Regions from separate parts of the Enterobacter sp. HK169 genome, predicted to be linked through region 4. Evidence: predicted binding sites of a transcription regulator. Region 4 holds the regulator's gene; each other region holds the start of a gene.

Region 1 (3,304 bases), 1.2 Mb from region 4:
CGAAGATCGCGGTGTTCGGGCTGTGACCGATCGCCACGAACAGGCCCGCCACTTCAAGCGTTTCGACGTTATCGGTGTTCTGGGTATCACGGATACGCAGACCGGCAACGCCCATCTGGTCGCCCGTCACCTCTTCCAGGGTACGGTTGGTGTGCAGCACGATGTTGCCGCTTGCCACTTTATCCATCAGACGTTTGATCAGGATCTTCTCCGCGCGGAAGGTTTCGCGACGGTGGATCAGGTGCACTTCAGAGGCAATGTTCGCCAGGTAGAGCGCTTCTTCCACTGCGGTGTTGCCGCCGCCGATGACCGCGACTTTCTGATTGCGGTAGAAGAAACCGTCACAGGTTGCGCAGGCAGAGACGCCGCGGCCTTTGAACGCTTCTTCGGATGGCAGACCGAGGTAACGGGCAGAGGCGCCGGTGGCGATGATCAGCGCGTCACAGGTGTATTCGCCGCTGTCGCCCGTCAGGCGGAACGGACGGTTCTGCAGATCGACCTTATTGATGTGGTCGAACAGAATTTCAGTTTCGAATTTAGCGGCATGCTCGTGCATACGTTCCATCAGCAGCGGCCCGGTCAGGTCGTTCGGGTCCCCTGGCCAGTTTTCCACTTCGGTGGTGGTGGTCAGCTGACCGCCTTTTTCCATGCCGGTGATGAGTACCGGGTGCAGGTTAGCGCGTGCAGCATAGACCGCTGCGGTATATCCCGCAGGTCCAGAACCAAGGATTAGCAGCTTACTGTGTTTGGCCGTGCCCATGAGATCCCCATTGTTGTTGGCAGACATTTGGCTGGATTGTAGGGAATTTGTTGTCGTAAAAAAAGAGCGCAGCAATTTTGATATCAATCTGTGTAATAGCCACGAGCGATGAATGAGGCGCTATAACATCACGCTTTCGCCTGAAAACCGGTCGTTTGTAAGGCAATAAAATGAGGATTAATACCCTGCCGTAATGAATATCCGGCATGTTGTACTAAAAAACGATGTTTTGCTTTGACAATCCCCTGCGCTTTTGCGAAAACATTCAAGGAAGAAAAAAAACCGCGTTAACCGTATGCCGCATAGGCATGCACGTAAATGCCATTTTTACCGGGTCAGTGAAATCTACGCATGGCGTGGACAGACGCCATACGTGATGTCGGTGACTGCCTTCGGGCAACGGTCTTCTTACCAACAGAACCCGAATCCGCATCGCGTCTAATACAAAACCAGGCGATGTGATGACTAACGGGTACAGGCTCTGAACAGTGATGTGCACAGGGTCCAGGCAGGAGTAGGGAAGGAATACAGAGAGACAATAATAATGGTAGATAGCAAGAAGCGCCCTGGCAAAGATCTCGACCGTATCGATCGTAACATTCTTAATGAATTGCAAAAGGATGGGCGTATTTCCAACGTCGAGCTTTCAAAACGTGTGGGACTTTCCCCGACGCCGTGCCTTGAGCGTGTGCGCCGACTGGAAAGACAGGGTTTCATTCAGGGCTATACTGCTCTGCTGAACCCGCATTATCTGGATGCCTCACTTCTGGTATTTGTTGAGATTACTCTGAATCGTGGTGCGCCGGATGTGTTTGAGCAATTTAACGCCGCTGTACAAAAACTTGAAGAAATTCAAGAGTGTCATCTGGTATCCGGTGATTTCGACTACCTGTTGAAAACCCGTGTGCCTGATATGTCCGCCTACCGTAAGCTGCTGGGGGAAACCCTGCTGCGTCTGCCAGGCGTGAACGACACCCGTACATATGTGGTGATGGAAGAGGTCAAACAGAGCAATCGTCTGGTTATTAAGACGCGCTAACACGGAACAGGTGCAAAATCAGCGTAGTTTGATTACACTCCTGTTAATCCATACAGCAACAGTGCCGGGGAGTCCCGGCGCTGTTGTCCGTTTTAGCAAAAAGGCAGGATATGCCTGATACCTGGAGAGCCTTTTTTGAGCCAGGAATACACTGAAGACAAAGAAGTCACACTATCGAAGCTAAGCAGCGGACGTCGTCTCCTCGAGGCTTTGCTGATTGTTATTGCCCTTTTTGCCGTCTGGCTGATGGCAGCCTTACTCAGTTTCAACCCCTCAGATCCCAGCTGGTCACAAACTGCATGGCATGAGCCTATCCATAATTTAGGCGGTGTCCCCGGTGCCTGGCTTGCGGACACGCTGTTCTTCATTTTCGGTGTGATGGCCTACACCCTTCCCGTCATTATCATTGGCGGATGCTGGTTTGCGTGGCGTCATCGTCAGAACGATGATTACATCGACTATTTTGCCGTGTCGCTGCGCCTGATTGGCGCGCTGGCGCTGATCCTCACCTCGTGCGGGCTGGCGGCAATCAATGCGGATGATATCTGGTACTTCGCCTCTGGCGGAGTGATCGGCAGTTTACTCAGTTCTGCGCTGCAGCCGATGCTGCACAGCAGCGGCGGCACGCTGGCGCTACTCTGCATCTGGGCGGCCGGGCTGACGCTGTTTACCGGCTGGTCCTGGGTAAGCATTGCTGAGAAGATCGGAAGTTTTATCCTCACCATTCTGACTTTCGCCAGCAACCGTACCCGCCGTGACGATACGTGGGTTGATGAAGACGAATACGAAGATGAAGAGGAAGATGACGCGCCTGTGCAGCGTCGCGAGTCTCGTCGTGCGCGTATTCTGCGCGGCGCGCTGGCGCGTCGTCAGCGTGTTGCAGAGAAATTTGCCAACCCGCTGGGTCGTAAAACCGATGCGGCGCTCTTCTCCGGTAAACGCATGGATGAAGACGAGCAGGTGGCGTATCGCGCTGCGGGTGTCGCCGTCGATCCTGACGATGTGCTCTTCTCCGGCAGCCGGGCCACTCCGGGTGACTTCGACGAATACGATCCGCTGTTAAATGGCCACTCGGTTACCGAGCCGGTTGCAGCCGCCGCAGCCGCGACGACCGCTGCGCAGGCGTATGCCGCGCCTGTCGATGCCGTGATGCCATCCGCGCCGGTTTCGCCGCCGGAATCCGTTATTCAGCAGCCTCAGGTTGACTGGCAGACTGCGCCAGGCGTTCACACGCCGGAGCCGGTTATCGCACCTGAACCAGAGAGCTACATCCCTGTGCAGCAGGAGCAGTGGCAGCAGCCATATCAGCCGCCGCAGCCTTCGTATGAACCACAAGAGTACCCGCACTATGAACAGCCTGTGGCCCAACCTTATCAGGAGTATGTGCCTGAACCGGTTGAACCTGTGCAGCCTTATGTAGAGCCGCAGCCTGAACCTGAAATCGTGGAAGAGGTAAAACCCTCTCGTCCGCCGATGTACTATTTTGAAGAAGTTGAAGAGCGTCG
Region 2 (3,304 bases), 540 kb from region 4:
ATCTGTTTGGCAATGGTTTCACGAGTCACGTCTTCACGCGGGAACGACCAGCAGAGAATGGTCACCGGACCGGTGAGCATCCCTTTTACCGGCTTATCGGTCAGGGACTGGGCATACTTCGCCCACTCCACGGTGATCGCTTCCGGGCGGCTGACGTCACCGATAACCACCGGCGGCTTCACGCAGCGTGAGCCGTAGCTCTGCACCCAGCCGTTCTGGGTAAAGACAAAGCCGTCCAGGTGCTCACCAAAATATTCCACCATGTCGTTACGCTCGGCCTCGCCGTGCACCAGCACGTCCAGCCCCAGGCGTTCCTGCTCGATAATCGCCTGCTTGATGTGTTCGGCGATGCCGGTGCGATAGTGATTCGCATCCAGATTGCCCTTCTTGAAGTCCAGACGCAGGCCGCGTATTTCCGTAGTTTGCGGGAAAGAGCCAATTGTGGTGGTCGGCCACGCGGGCAGATTAAAGCGGGCGCGCTGCGCTTCGGCGCGCACCTCGTAAGGGCTCTGCCGCTGGCTGTCCTGAGCGGTGATGGCCGCCAGGCGTTTTTCCACCGCCGGGTTGTGCACGCGCGCCGAGTGACGACGCGCCTGGATCGGAGCGCTCCATTCGGTAATCGCCGCCGTGTCGCCGCTGTTCAGCGCGTCGCGCAGCAGCGTCAGCTCTTCACATTTTTGCAGGGCGAAGGCAAACCAGCTTTTCACCTCGGCATCCAGACGGGTCTCCACGTTCAGATCGATCGGGCTGTGCAGCAGCGAACAGGACGAGGCCACCCACAGCTCACGTTTGCCGACGATGTCTTTGATTTGCGCGTATTTTTCGGTGAGATCGGCGCGCCAGACGTTACGGCCGTTGATCAGCCCGGCAGAGAGCAGCCAGTCCGCTGGCAAACGCTTGTGCAGCTCCGCCACATCATCTTTACCGTGTACGAGGTCAACGTGCAGGCCCTGGACCGGCAGCGCGGTAATGGTCTTCAGGTTCGGCGTCACGCCTTCAAAATAGGTCGTCAGCAGGAGTTTTACCTGACCGGTGAGCGCGTCATACGCCGGTTTGAAGGCATCGAGCCAATCCTGCGGCAGCTCAAGCACCAGCGCCGGTTCGTCGATTTGCACCCACTGAATGCCGCGTTTGCCCAGCTCACTCAGCACCTGTTTGTAGACTGGCAGAATATCCTTCAGCAGGCTGAGTCGGTCAAACGGCTCGCCCTTTACTTTGCCCAGCCACAGGTACGTTACCGGCCCGAGCAGCACCGGCTTCACCTGGTGGCCCAGCGCCAGCGCTTCATCCACTTCGTCCAGAAGCTGCGTCCAGGCCAGCCTGAACTGCTGGCGTTTGACGAACTCCGGCACCATATAGTGATAGTTGGTGTTAAACCACTTGGTCATTTCCGCCGCTGCCGCTGGCTCCCCCGTTGGCGCGCGGCCACGGCCGATGCGGAACAGGGTATCGATATCTACCGATCCATCTTTGTTCTGATGACGAGCCGGCACGTTGCCAAGCATCAGGCTTGTCGTCAGAACATGGTCGTACCAGGCGAAATCGCCCACCGGCAGCAGGTCAATGCCCGCCTGTTTTTGCTGATCCCAGTGGCGGGCGCGCAGCTCGCGTCCTACCGCCAGCAGTTCTTCACGGGTGGCATTACCCGCCCAGTAGCTTTCTTGCGCTTTTTTCAGCTCGCGACGCAGGCCGACGCGAGGGAAACCGAGAGTGTGATTGCGGATTGTCATGGTGTGCCCCTTGTGAAATTCGTTATTTAGACGTCCAGATGTTTACACTTCTATAATTGGCAGGTACTGTATATTCCTCAAGCGCAATATGTTCATGGCGAAGTGAAGGACTTTCATGATCGAGATTAAACACCTGAAAACGCTACAAGCGTTGCGGAACTGCGGTTCGCTCGCGGCGGCTGCGGCCACGCTGCACCAGACCCAGTCCGCCCTTTCTCACCAGTTCAGCGATCTGGAACAACGCCTCGGCTTCCGTCTTTTTGTGCGTAAGAGCCAGCCGCTACGCTTTACGCCGCAGGGTGAAATTCTTCTTCAGCTGGCGAATCAGGTACTGCCGCAAATCGCGAGCGCGCTGCAGGCGTGTAACGAACCGCAGCAGACCAAACTGCGCATCGCCATTGAGTGCCACAGCTGTATTCAGTGGCTGACCCCCGCGCTTGAGAACTTCCGCCAGAAGTGGCCGCAGGTGGAGATGGACTTCAAATCCGGCGTGACCTTTGACCCGCAGCCGTCGCTGCAGCAGGGCGAGCTGGATCTGGTCATGACCTCTGACATCCTGCCGCGCAGCGGCCTGCACTATTCGCCGATGTTTGATTATGAAGTGCGCCTGGTGCTGGCGCCGGACCACCCGCTGGCCGCCAAAACGCGCATCACGCCGGAAGACCTGGCGACAGAGACGCTGCTGATTTATCCGGTGCAGCGCAGCCGCCTGGATATCTGGCGACACTTCCTGCAGCCGGCAGGCATTAGCCCGCAGCTGAAAAGCGTGGATAACACCCTGCTGCTGATTCAGATGGTGGCGGCCAGAATGGGTATCGCGGCGCTGCCGCACTGGGTGGTGGAGAGTTTTGAACGCCAGGGTCTGGTGCAGACCAAAACCCTGGGTGAAGGATTGTGGAGCCGACTGTACGCCGCCGTGCGCGATGGCGAGCAGCGTCAGCCGATTACGGAGGCGTTTATTCGCTCAGCGCGGAACCACGCGTGCGACCATCTTCCGTTTGTGCGGAGCGCGGAGCGACCCATCGGCGATGGACCCACAGCGAAGCCAGGATCACCGCTCCCCCAATAAGGAAGCTCGGCCAGTGCGGCTGTTGCTGCCAGATGGCGAGGTTGACCAGCAGCCCTGCCGGAACATGCACGTTGTTCATGATCCCCAGCGTACCGGCGTCTACCTGCGTAGCGCCGTAGTTCCACATGAAGTACCCCAGCCCTGACGCCACTACGCCCAGCCAGACCAGAACGCCCCACTGCACGGCGGTGGTCGGCAGCTTTTGCGGATTACCGAGCATAAACCACGCCGCTACGGCGACAATCGCGGCGCCCATATAGAACCAGGCAAACGCGTTATGCTGCGGCATCGGACGGGTTTCCATCAGACGTTTGTAGCCCACCATGCCGATGGCGAAGCTGATGTTGGCGAGCTGGACGAACATCAGCCCGGTCCAGAAGTGATCGCTGACTTTGTCATAGCGAATAATCGCCGCGCCGATCACCGCCAGCGCCGCGCTCAGCAGGTATCCCCAGCGCAGGCGGCGCCTGCTGAGCAGGTCGTAAATCAGCGTGATATAGAGCGG
Region 3 (3,304 bases), 1.3 Mb from region 4:
CAGAACGTCAGACTTCAGAGTGAAGTGCTTGGTCTGTACTTCTGGAGCTGGAGCCGGCGCTGGAGCAACAACTGGAGCTGCTTCTTCCTGCTGGCCGAAACGGTAGGAAACACCTACGCTCAGCATGCCGTTGTCTGGACGAACACCAACGGTGTTGCCGTCGCCGATGTTGTTAACCCACTGGTATTCCAGACGGGTAGCGATGTCACGGGTCATAGCCCACTCAACGCCACCAGCGAATACTGGGGAAACACCGGTGTCATGGTTGTCACCAGAGATGTTGTTGCTGGAATCTGCGCGCCATACCATGCCGCCCAGACGGGTGTACACGTCCAGATCGTCAGTGATTGGGTAGCCCAGTTTAGCGGTCAGCTGAACGCCCTGTGCTTTGAAAGCGCCGTTGATGGTGTCGCCTTTGTATGGCATACGACCTAACCAGTCGTAACCCATTTCAAAACCAACATACGGGTTAACCTGATAGCCACCGAACGCACCTGCACCAAGCTGGCTCTCGTGAGTTGGGCCATCATTGTTCAGGCTGCTGTTGTACCAGCCGGTGTCGTGGAACTGAGACCAGCCCAGTTTACCACCTGCATACCAGGTATTATCTTTCGGAGCGGCCTGCGCTACGGTAGCGAAGCCAGCCAGTGCCACTGCAATCGCGATAGCTGTCTTTTTCATTTTTTGCGCCTCGTTATCATCCAAAATTCGCCATGAAAGTCTCAGGAGAGAATCACGGTTAAATCCTTCACCGGGGGGCGTGGTCAAATATAAATCTACCGATATCTTCGGCTTAGGCCGAGCACCCCTGGCGATGTAAAGTCTACAACGTAGCTGAAAACTTACAAGTGTGAAGTCCGTCAGGCATATGAAAAAAAAAGTTCCGTATACCGATTATTTAACATTTTTCGAACGAATTTTGTGCAATAAAATTAAGGAGAACCGCACCAGACAAGCCTTGCCGCAATTTTCAGGCCGGGAACTTTAATGCCATCTTGTGGTCAAAAAAAATTCCAGGAAAAATCTTAATTTCACTCAATGATACAAATTGGAGTGAATTTTTAGCCCAGAAAGTTGTCCTCTGCGGTAAGAATCCGATCGAACCGGACGCATAATGAACCCGATCGCATTCCCTTCTTCGGCTGCTTCAGTCAGACGGAAATGTTCCTCTTCCGTCAATTCTTCCGGTAACCATCCAATCACCACGCTGTAATTTCCGGTGCGTAACGCGCGGATCATCGACTCAACGGTATCGCACGGCGGGAGCTGATTAATTTGCATGACCTTAGTAAGCGGCAGGCCTGCGGACTGAACCCACTCACGGCTCAGTTTTTGCTGAGGCGTGAGCCAAAGCTGCCAGCGCGATTGCTGACCAAGCTGTTGTAATAACGGCAACAAAAGAAGTTGCGTCAACAGGGGCTGGTCTTCACGATAAACCACTTCACTGATAAGCCCCGTGGAAACACGCTCGACGGAATTCTGCGCGACATTGCCTGCGGTAGAAGAGAGAGAGGTTGAGCGATTTGCATAGCCTGAAGTGTGCATATTCATTCCAGCCCTGTAGTTACTGTATGGATATACAGTAACCCCTGTATGCATAAAGATCAACCTCATTTTCGGAAAGCGACTCGCAAAATTCATTCAATGTTGATGTCCCTCGAAAAATCATCTTGCTCATCGGCAATAAGTTGCCTATTTTCCTGCTAACGGATCCGCTAGTAAGAAATTTCGTTGTTACTTTATGATTTTGAAGGGAAATATCATGAAAAAGATATCTTATGAACGGATTTATAAATCCCAGGAATACCTCTCCCCGTTGGGCGAGATTCATCATCGCGCGCTGTTTGGAGGCTATACCCTGGCGGTGGATGATGCGGTTTTTGCCATGGTGTCAGACGGAGAGCTTTATCTCCGCGCCTGTGAGGAGAGTGCGAAATACTGTGTAAAAAATGCCTCCTCTTTTTTGACGTTGATGAAGCGAGGCCGCCCGGTGCTGCTCAACTATTATCGTGTGGATGACGGATTATGGCAGGACAGAGAGCGGCTGCTTCAGCTCTCCTCGTTTGCGCTCAGTGCGGCAAGAAAAGAGCGCTATCAGCGCCATCAACGAAACCGACTCAAGGATCTGCCAAACCTGACCTTTCAGCTTGAAGTCTTGCTCTTTGAAGCTGGCATTACCAATGAGGAAACGCTGCGGGCGCTGGGTGCCAGAGCGAGCTGGCTGAAGATGCGGGCAAAAAACAAAGCGCTCGGTATTAAGGTTCTCTTCGCACTGGAAGGGGCTATCGAGGGGCTGCATGAGGCGGCACTCCCGGCAGGCATTCGCCGGGAGCTGACGGAGTGGTTTAATGCGCTGCCTGAGCCACAGGAGAATCACTCCTCCAGGTAGCGATTTGCTGTTGCAGCCGGCAAATTTCAGGCAGCAGAGCGATAAGCAGGCCTATTTGCTGAAGAACCAGCGGCGCTTTGCTGTCGTTTCCTGGGTCAAGATGCGCAATGCGTTGAGCCAGTTCATCCAGGGCCTGTTGAACGCGCGGCTCATCGGCCGGTCGGTGATGAAGTGCGTCATCAACGTAACAGACGGCATCATCGAGCAGGTTGAGAATGCCCGGGTTGGTGAGTTTCTCACGGTGAGCGCCTAGCGTCGAAATATAGCTGGTGAACGTATGGTTCAGACAGAGCAGGCGGAACGCAGTCTCACGAATCTCCGCCGTGGCGCGAGGCTCCGTTGACATGTTAGAGACAACGGAGGCCAGTTCTGCATCACTGTTGTGCGCGTCGCGACGGGCTATCCGGTAAGCCAGGCGGTTATCGCGCCCCTGGTGGTACTGCTCCAGGATTGCGTCAAGGTATCGACAGTTGGCGTTCATTGCCCTGTCTACCACGCGCGGCAAATTGCGGAAACGCCAGTCCGGCCAGATAAAGCTGACCGCAGCCCAGGCAATCGCACAGCCAATCAGGGTATCGATCACGCGGGGCAGGGCAACTTCAAACCCTTCACCCAGCAGGTTAAAGCAGAGCAGCACCAGCAGCGTGATGAACATGGTGGCGTGGGCGTACTGCACGTTGCGAAACGCGAAGAACAGCACGCCGGTGATCACAATCAGAATCAGTTGACCTTCAACGGAGGGCACGAAATAGAGTACCGGAAGGCCGATCGCGACGCCGACCAGCGTGCCGATAATACGCAGCGCAAGACGGTGTCGGGTGGCGTTATAGTTCGGCTGGCAGACGAACAGGCTGGTCAGCAGGATCCAGTAGCCGTGGTGCAGCCCGGTTATCTGGATAAAGGCATACCCCACGC
Region 4 (3,304 bases):
AACGGCGCGGGCAATCGCTTTGGAGGCCAAAAGCTTGTTGAACAGATCCTGACGCGCCGGGAGACGCGGCCCTACGGCAGCGAGGCGCTGGCGGGCGAAGTGCATACGCGCCACGCGCGCCAGTTTTTGCGCGATGATCTTGTCGGTACCGTGCTCGTCCGCCATACGACGCAGCGAAACGGAAGGGGAGAAACGCACAAAGCTGTCGCGTCCCAGCCAGGAGACCGCGAAGAACTTCTGGATGCCGTTAAGCATGCGCAGCGGCGGGTTCTCTTCACCTTTTTCACGGCCCGGACGACGACCAAACATCACCGACACCGGCACCATCTGCACATCCAGATCGGGGTTGCTGCGGTGCAGGTCAAGATAGTCGTGGAACAGCTTGATGGACTCTTCTTTTGGCGTGTAGTAGGTAAACACGCGCGGTCCACCGTGAATGAACACGTAGCGCGGCAGCAGCGTACCGTCAACTTCAAGCGGTTCAAGCGGGTCCGGTAAGTCATGCGCCAGACACTGGGCGCGCAGCGTCAGTAAGTCTGCCTTCGAGTTATAAGGCAAAACGTACATAATAGGACGCGACGTATCGAGCCCCAATTCCAGCGCGGGTTCTGCTGGGATAGACTTGCTTTTTACCAGGATGCTTAATGGTAAATTAAGTAATTTGTAGTAAATTCGTGGCCAGCCGGACATAAACGATGTAAAGCCTCTGGTTAATAATGCAATTGCGGCGCAAGGATAACAGAAAGCGCGCAAAATTTCTGTTGTTACCCGTCATACTTCAGGCTGTAGCGAAACGCGCTACAGTTCCTGTTACTGACGCTTTTTTTCATAAAAGGTTCTTTTAATGGCCAATAATACCACTGGGTTAACGCGTATCATCAAAGCCGCCGGCTATTCATGGAAAGGTTTCCGTGCCGCGTGGATCAACGAAGCCGCCTTTCGCCAGGAGGGCGTCGCCGCTATCATCGCGGTGATCATCGCCTGTTTCCTTGATGTTGATGCTATTACCCGCGTACTTCTTATCGGTTCCGTGCTTCTGGTGATGATAGTGGAAATTCTTAATAGCGCTATTGAAGCCGTTGTTGATCGCATTGGTTCAGATTTCCACGAGCTTTCTGGCCGCGCAAAAGACATGGGCTCTGCTGCCGTGTTGCTGGCGATTATCACTGCCGTTATCACCTGGGTCACGCTGCTTTGGTCACATTTCCGATGAGCCTCGAGGAATAATTAAGTCCCTGGTTTTTTGTGCAGTTTTTGGTTCCAAAATCGCCTTTGACTGTATATACTCACAGCATAACTGTATATACACCCAGGGGGCGGAATGAAAGCGTTAACGACCAGGCAGCAAGAGGTGTTTGATCTCATCCGGGATCATATCGGCCAGACGGGTATGCCACCCACGCGTGCGGAAATCGCGCAGCGTCTGGGCTTCCGTTCTCCGAATGCTGCCGAAGAACACCTGAAAGCGCTGGCGCGTAAAGGCGTGATTGAGATTGTTTCAGGCGCGTCACGCGGTATCCGCCTGCTGGTGGAAGAAGAGACGGGCATTCCGCTGATAGGCCGTGTTGCCGCCGGTGAGCCTTTACTGGCACAGCAGCATATTGAAGGCCACTACCAGGTCGATCCTGGCATGTTCAAACCGAGCGCAGATTTCCTGCTGCGCGTTAGCGGTATGTCGATGAAAGACATCGGTATTCTTGATGGCGATCTGCTTGCGGTGCACAAAACGCAGGATGTGCGTAACGGCCAGGTAGTTGTCGCGCGCATTGATGATGAAGTTACCGTCAAGCGTCTGAAAAAACAGGGTAACACCGTTCAGCTGCTGCCTGAAAACAATGAGTTCTCCCCGATTGTGGTCGATCTCCGCGAACACAACTTCTCTATCGAAGGACTGGCGGTTGGGGTCATTCGCAACGGTGAATGGCTGTAATCTCTTCCTGACAGGCTATGGCGCCGCTGTAGCCTGCTTCATTCTCCACTCCCGGTATTTTTCATGTCACTGCTGACGGAATCAGATAAGGCATTGTGGCGTCTCGCTCTGCCGATGATTTTCTCTAATATCACCGTGCCCTTGCTGGGGCTGGTCGATACTGCCGTTATTGGTCATCTTGATTCGCCTGTTTATCTTGGCGGCGTGGCGATTGGCGCGACGGCAACCAGCTTCCTGTTTATGCTGCTGCTCTTTTTGCGCATGAGCACCACCGGGCTCACGGCACAGGCTTATGGTGCAAAAGATCCGCTGCGTCTGGCGCGCGCGCTGGTCCAGCCGCTGATCCTTGCGCTTGGCGCGGGAGTGTTAATCGTTTTATTACGTACGCCCCTGATCGACCTTGCGCTCCATGTTGTCGGCGGCAGCGAGGCGGTACTGGCTCAGGCGCGCCGTTTCCTTGAAATTCGCTGGCTCAGCGCGCCCGCCTCGCTGGCAAACCTGGTTCTGCTGGGGTGGCTACTGGGCGTGCAGTACGCCCGTGCACCGGTGATTTTGCTGGTGGTAGGCAACCTTCTCAACATTGTGCTGGATGTCTGGCTGGTAATGGGCCTGCATATGAACGTGCGGGGCGCGGCGCTGGCGACGGCAATTGCCGAATACGGAACCTTTATTATTGGTCTGTGGATGGTCTGGCGCGTGCTGGCGATGCGCGGCATCTCCCTGGCGCTGCTCAAAACCGCATGGCGCGGCAATATCCGTAGGCTGCTGGCGCTTAATCGTGACATCATGCTGCGCTCGCTGCTGCTTCAGCTCTGCTTCGGCGCACTGACGGTTTTCGGGGCGCGACTGGGGCCAGAAATCGTCGCGATCAACGCGGTATTGATGACGCTACTGACCTTTACCGCCTACGCGCTGGACGGTTTTGCCTATGCGGTAGAAGCGCATTCCGGGCAGGCGTACGGGGCGCGCGAAAGCGGGCAGCTGCGGGATGTCTGGCGGGCAGCCTGCCGCCAGTCTGGGCTGGTGGCGCTGGCGTTCGGCCTGGTTTATGCCTGCCTTGGTGAGCAAATCGTCGCGTTGCTTACGTCTATCCCTGCGCTGCGCGAGCTGGCGAGTCACTATCTCATCTGGCAAGTCATCTTACCGGTGGTCGGCGTCTGGTGTTATCTGCTGGACGGCATGTTTATTGGTGCGACGCGCGGAGCGGAAATGCGCAACAGTATGGCAGTCGCGGCGGCAGGCTTTGGCCTGACGCTGCTGACGCTTCCCTGGCTGGGTAATCACGGTTTGTGGCTGGCCCTGGCCGTTTTCCTCTCGCTGAGAGGGATATCGCTGGCTTTTATCTGGCACCGCCACTGGCAAAACAATACCTGG

The links. The regulator LexA, encoded in region 4, represses DNA repair genes until DNA is damaged. The targets are predictions, from matches to a motif close to TNCTGTATGTACATACAGNA.
Region 1: EnteroDNA1_RS21155 (DNA translocase FtsK 4TM domain-containing protein) is a predicted target of LexA. The motif match lies at 1,838-1,857, and genes of this name have one in related genera.
Region 2: metR (HTH-type transcriptional regulator MetR) is a predicted target of LexA. The motif match lies at 1,795-1,814, and genes of this name have one in related genera.
Region 3: sulA (SOS-induced cell division inhibitor SulA) is a predicted target of LexA. The motif match lies at 1,566-1,585, and genes of this name have one in related genera.

What each region holds. Positions count from the first base shown of each region.
Region 1 covers NZ_CP017087.1:4,455,504-4,458,807, forward strand. The annotation lists gene trxB (thioredoxin-disulfide reductase) at 1-760, opposite strand, end outside; gene lrp (leucine-responsive transcriptional regulator Lrp) at 1,305-1,799, shown strand; gene EnteroDNA1_RS21155 (DNA translocase FtsK 4TM domain-containing protein) at 1,935-3,304, shown strand, end outside.
Region 2 covers NZ_CP017087.1:2,725,435-2,728,738, forward strand. The annotation lists gene metE (5-methyltetrahydropteroyltriglutamate--homocysteine S-methyltransferase) at 1-1,730, opposite strand, end outside; gene metR (HTH-type transcriptional regulator MetR) at 1,846-2,799, shown strand; gene EnteroDNA1_RS12990 (carboxylate/amino acid/amine transporter) at 2,687-3,304, opposite strand, start outside.
Region 3 covers NZ_CP017087.1:4,531,466-4,534,769, forward strand. The annotation lists gene ompA (porin OmpA) at 1-681, opposite strand, end outside; gene sulA (SOS-induced cell division inhibitor SulA) at 1,036-1,545, opposite strand; gene EnteroDNA1_RS21445 (TfoX/Sxy family DNA transformation protein) at 1,763-2,389, shown strand; gene yccS (YccS family putative transporter) at 2,346-3,304, opposite strand, start outside.
Region 4 covers NZ_CP017087.1:3,260,906-3,264,209, forward strand. The annotation lists gene plsB (glycerol-3-phosphate 1-O-acyltransferase PlsB) at 1-690, opposite strand, end outside; gene EnteroDNA1_RS15455 (diacylglycerol kinase) at 845-1,213, shown strand; gene lexA (transcriptional repressor LexA) at 1,322-1,930, shown strand; gene dinF (MATE family efflux transporter DinF) at 1,994-3,304, shown strand, end outside.